Regions from separate parts of the Pseudonocardia sp. DSM 110487 genome, predicted to be linked through region 1. Evidence: riboswitches for the same ligand, from Rfam matches in the RefSeq annotation. Region 1 holds a riboswitch; the other holds the start of a gene.
The links. A riboswitch is a leader RNA that binds a small molecule or an ion and turns the genes downstream of it on or off. The one in region 1 is predicted to bind S-adenosylmethionine.
Positions count from the first base shown of each region.

Region 2: it holds a riboswitch for S-adenosylmethionine, as region 1 does, so the genes downstream of both, thrC (threonine synthase) here and K1T35_RS14440 (aminotransferase class V-fold PLP-dependent enzyme) in region 1, are expected to answer to the same signal.

Region 1 is NZ_CP080521.1:3,116,574-3,118,963, reverse strand. It holds SAM riboswitch class I at 114-208, opposite strand; gene K1T35_RS14445 (FAD-dependent oxidoreductase) at 384-977, shown strand; SAM riboswitch class IV at 989-1,102, shown strand; gene K1T35_RS14440 (aminotransferase class V-fold PLP-dependent enzyme) at 1,145-2,390, shown strand, end outside.
Region 2 is NZ_CP080521.1:2,402,882-2,405,271, reverse strand. It holds gene holA (DNA polymerase III subunit delta) at 1-703, opposite strand, end outside; SAM riboswitch class I at 815-932, shown strand; gene thrC (threonine synthase) at 941-2,212, shown strand; gene K1T35_RS11000 (xanthine dehydrogenase family protein molybdopterin-binding subunit) at 2,277-2,390, opposite strand, start outside.

The DNA.
Region 1 (2,390 bases):
GTCGGCTCGTCAGACCCGACAGAGCGCCGCGCAGGTGCGGCACAGATCGACGTGATGGCGCCACGCATGCCACGTGGTGCGCAGCTCGATCCGTTCCGGACCCGGCACGGCGACCTCCATCGCTCCCGGCGGTAGCACCCGCTCCCGCTCACACAGGGGGTTGCTGCGGCGTCGTCGATCCGGGTCTCTCGGCCGCTCTGGATGGCGTCTGGATTGCACTTCGAACTTACGTAGCTACCACATCCATTTTCAAGCGGTGTGGTGCGCGCCATTGTCGAAGGAAATGACCGGACAGAATGACCGGCAAATGTCCGTTCGTTGACACGGAACGGGCGCGGCTGCCTACCGTATTGATCCGCTGACCGGGAGAGCTGGAGGCCGCCGTGCCCTGTCCACCGAGCCTGCTGGACCCGACGCCCACCGACGCCCCGCCGCTCACGATCGACGTCGCCGTTGTCGGCGCGGGTGCCGCAGGCGCCGCGACCGCGTGGCACCTCGCCCGCCGCGGGCTGAGCGTCACGCTGCTCGAGCAGAGGTCCGCCGGCGTGGTCTGGCGGGCGGCCGGGCCGGCCCCGTGGGCGGACACCGGGCTGTCCAGCGGGCTCGCCGTCCGGCTCTGGAGGCAGGTCGAGCAGGCCACTGGGGCCGCGTTGCTGCACGTCGTCGACGGCGTCCGCCAGGTGCGGGCCGACCAGGCGACGGCCGCGCTCACGGCCGCGGCCACCGCGTGGGGCGCGCGCCTGCGCCACTGCGATGAGGTCGTCGCGATCGACCACTCCGCCGGGAGCGCGCTGGTCCGCACCCACACGATCACCCTGTCGGCCGCCCGGGTGGTGCTGACCGGAGCCGGGCCGGCCGCCCTCGCCACCGACCCGGCCGCGCCGGTCGTCACCGTCGTGACCCGCGGCTGCTTCGCCGTACCCGCGCTCACGGCACACCCGGAGATCGGCTTGACCGATCACTCCACCCGCCCGTAACCTCCCCCTCAGGTCAAGAGCGCCAGCGTCAAGCCCCGGCTCGCTGGCCGGCAACCCTCCTCCGCGGTGGGGTGCTCCGGGTGACGACCAGGCCGCCGTGCAACCACGGCAGGCAAGCGCGGACCCGACATCCGTCCGGGTCCACAGAGTGGGTCCGGAGGACCTCCATGACCACTGTGCTGTCCGCTCGCCCCGGCGTCTGTACGCCTGCGACCGTCACCGGCGTCGACCTGCGGGTCCCGCTCGTCACGGGCGAGCACGTTCGCTACGCCAACCTCGACCTCGCAGCGAGCGCTCCCGCGCTCACCGCGGTGGCCGATCACGTCGCCGCGCTCCTGCCCTACTACGCCAGCGTCCACCGCGGCGCCGGCTACGCGTCGCAGGTCTGCACCGCCGTGCTGGAACGGGCCCGGGAGACGGTCGGCCGGTTCGTCGGCGCCCGCGCCGACGACGTCGTGGTGTTCACCCGCAACACCACCGACGCGCTCAACCTGCTGGCCGGGTGCGTTCCCGGCCCGGTCCTGCGGCTGGACGTCGAGCACCACGCCAACCTCCTCGCATGGGGCCCCGGCCGGGTGCTGCGCGCCGCCGCGACGGTCGAGCAGACCCTCGCCGACCTGCGCTACGCCCTGCTCGCCGACCGGCCAGCGCTGCTCGCCGTCACCGGGGCGTCCAACGTCACCGGCGAGCTGCTGCCCCTCGACGAGATCACCGCGCTCGCCCACGCCGCGGGCGCCCGCGTGGTCGTCGACGCCGCCCAGCTCGCCCCGCACCGGAACGTCGACATCGCCGCCACCGGCATCGACTACGTCGCCCTGTCCGGGCACAAGCTCTACGCGCCCTACGGCGCCGGGGCGCTCGTCGGGCGCCGCGACTGGCTCGACGTCGCCACGCCGTACCTGGCGGGCGGCGGTGCCGTGCACGCCGTCACCGCGCCCGACGAGGGCGGGGCCACCGAGGTGTCCTGGGCCCCCGCGCCGCACCGGCACGAGGCAGGCACCCCGAACGTCCTCGGCGCCGCAGCGCTCGCCGAGGCCTGCCGTGTGCTGCCCGGCGCGCTCGACCCCGCCCACGAGGCCGCGCTGCTGCACCGGCTCGAGACCGGCCTGGACGCGCTGCCTGGCGTCCGCACGCTGCGGATATGGCCGGACAGCACCGACCGGGTCGCGGTCTGCACGTTCGTGGTCGACGGCCACCCTGCCGGGCGCGTGGCGGCCTACCTGTCGGCGGAGCACGGCATCGGCGTGCGCGACGGGAAGTTCTGCGCCCACCCGCTGCTCTCCCGCCTCGCCGGGACGCCCGACGACTGCGCGGTGCGCGCCAGCCTCGGACTCGGCACCACCGTGGACGACGTGGACCGCCTCGTCGACGCGGTCGAGTGGCTGGTCACGGACGGCCCCGGCTGGGACTACG
Region 2 (2,390 bases), 710 kb from region 1:
CGGCCAGCGCGTCGGCGATCAGCACCGACGGCGTGCCGAGCAGCTGCGCCCAGCGCAGCGCCTCGATCGCCCCGGCGCGGTCGCCCGCCACGACCTTGTCGGCCACCGCGAACCCCGTGGCCTCGGCCCGGCCGCGGTGGTAGCGACGCACCGCGCGCTCGTCGACCGAACCGCCGGTGTCGGCCACCAGCTGGCTGGTGGCCGAGGCCAGCTCCCGCAGATCCGACCCCACCGCCTCGAGCAGCGCACCGATCGCGTCGCCCGTGATCTTGCCGCCGACGCGGCGGGCCTCGGCGCGCACGAAGTCAGACCGCTCGTCCATCCTCGTGATCTTGTTGCAGGTGGTGACGGGGGCACCGGCCTTCCGCAGGGCGTCGACGAGAGCCTTGTTGCGCGCCCCGCCCGAGTGGACGACCACGAGGACGATGCCCTCGGCGGGGTCGGCCGACTGCTCGACGATCGCCGTGGCCAGCTCCTTGCCGACCTCCTGCGCCGCGAGCAGGACGAGCACCCTCCCCTCGGCGAAGAGCGACGGGCTCAGGCTCTCGGCCAGGTCGGCGGGGGTGAGTTCGGAGGCGCGCACCCGGCGCAGCTCGGCCGTGGGGTCGCCCGCACGGACCTCGGCCACCACCTGCTCGATCGCCCGCTCGATGAGCAGTTCCTCCTCGCCGACGACGAGGCGGATCGGGGCGGGCGCGGCCATGCGTCCATGCTCGCGCACGGCCCCGACATCGCGTGACCCGGCTCCCAGATCACGGGACGAGCTTGGGGGCCGCGGTGATCGTGTCGTAACGTGTTGGGCACAACCGCATATGGCTCATCCAGAGGGGCAGAGGGAACGGCCCGACGAAGCCCCGGCAACCGGCGATGCGCAGTCTTCGCGCTCGAACACGGTGCCAATTCCGACCCGCACGGTGCGGGAAAGATGAGGAGTCCTCTCATGACCCTGGCTGCTGGCAGCGCCACCACCACCGCCTTCGACCTCGGACCCGCCCGCGCGCTGTCCTGTCGGGAATGCGGCCACCAGATCCCCCTCGCCGCCGAGTTCGCCTGCCCGGAATGCTTCGGCCCGCTCGAGGTGGCCTACGAGTTCGGTTCCGTCACCCGCGAGTCGATCGCGGCGGGTCCCAAGTCCATCTGGCGCTACCGCCACCTGCTCCCCGTGCCCACGAACGTGCAGTCCCACCCCAACACCGAGCCCGGCCTCACCCGGCTGATCAAGGCCGACCGGCTCGCCGCCGCGCTGGGCGTGCGCTCGCTGTGGGTCAAGGACGACACCGGCAACCCCACCCACTCCTTCAAGGACCGGGTGGTGGCGGTGGCGCTGGCCGCCGCCCGTGAGCTCGGCTTCACCGTGCTGTGCTGCCCGTCCACCGGGAACCTGGCCAACGCCGTGGCCGCGGCGGCCGCCCGCGCCGGTTGGGACTCGGTGGTGCTGATCCCCAGCTCCCTCGAGCAGGCCAAGGTGCTCACCACCGCCGTCTACGACGGCACCCTCCTCGCCGTCGACGGCAACTACGACGACGTCAACCGGCTCGCCACGGAGCTCGCCGCCGAGCACGAGGACTGGGCGTTCGTCAACGTCAACGTGCGGCCCTACTACGCCGAGGGCTCGAAGACCCTCGGCTACGAGGTGGCCGAGCAGCTCGGCTGGCGGCTGCCCGAGCAGATCGTGGTGCCCGTGGCGTCCGGCTCGCAGCTGACCAAGGTGGACAAGGGCTTCACGGAGCTCGGCACGCTCGGCCTGGTGGAGCCCACCCCGTACCGGGTGTTCGGCGCCCAGGCCACGGGCTGCTCGCCGGTGGCGAAGGCCTTCGAGGACGGCCACGACGTCGTGCAGCCGGTGCGCCCCGACACGATCGCCCGCTCGCTGGCCATCGGCAATCCGGCCGACGGCCCGTACGTCCTCGACACCGTGCGCCGCACCGGCGGGGCGGTGGCACACGTCAGCGACGAGGAGGTCGTGGAGGGCATCCGGCTGCTCGCCCGCACCGAGGGCGTGTTCGCGGAGACGGCGGGCGGGGTCACCGTGGCCACGGCCAAGAAGCTGATCGAGTCGGGCAGGCTCGACCCGGACGCCGAGACCGTCCTCCTGATCACCGGCGACGGCCTCAAGACCCTCGACGCCGTGTCCGGCCACATCGGCCCGTCGGCCACCGTGCCGTCCACCAGCAAGGCGGTGCGCGAGGCACTGGCGGCGCGCGGACTCTGAGGCCGTCCCCGCGTCTCCTCGCGGAGCCGGTCCCCGGTGGGCCAGGCCCACCGGGGGCGCGGCGTCAGTCCAGCAGGTCCTCGATCGTGATCGGGATGTGCCGGACGCGGATACCGGTCGCGTTGCGGATGGCGTTGGCGACGGCCGCGGCCATACCGACCGTGCCGATCTCGCCGAC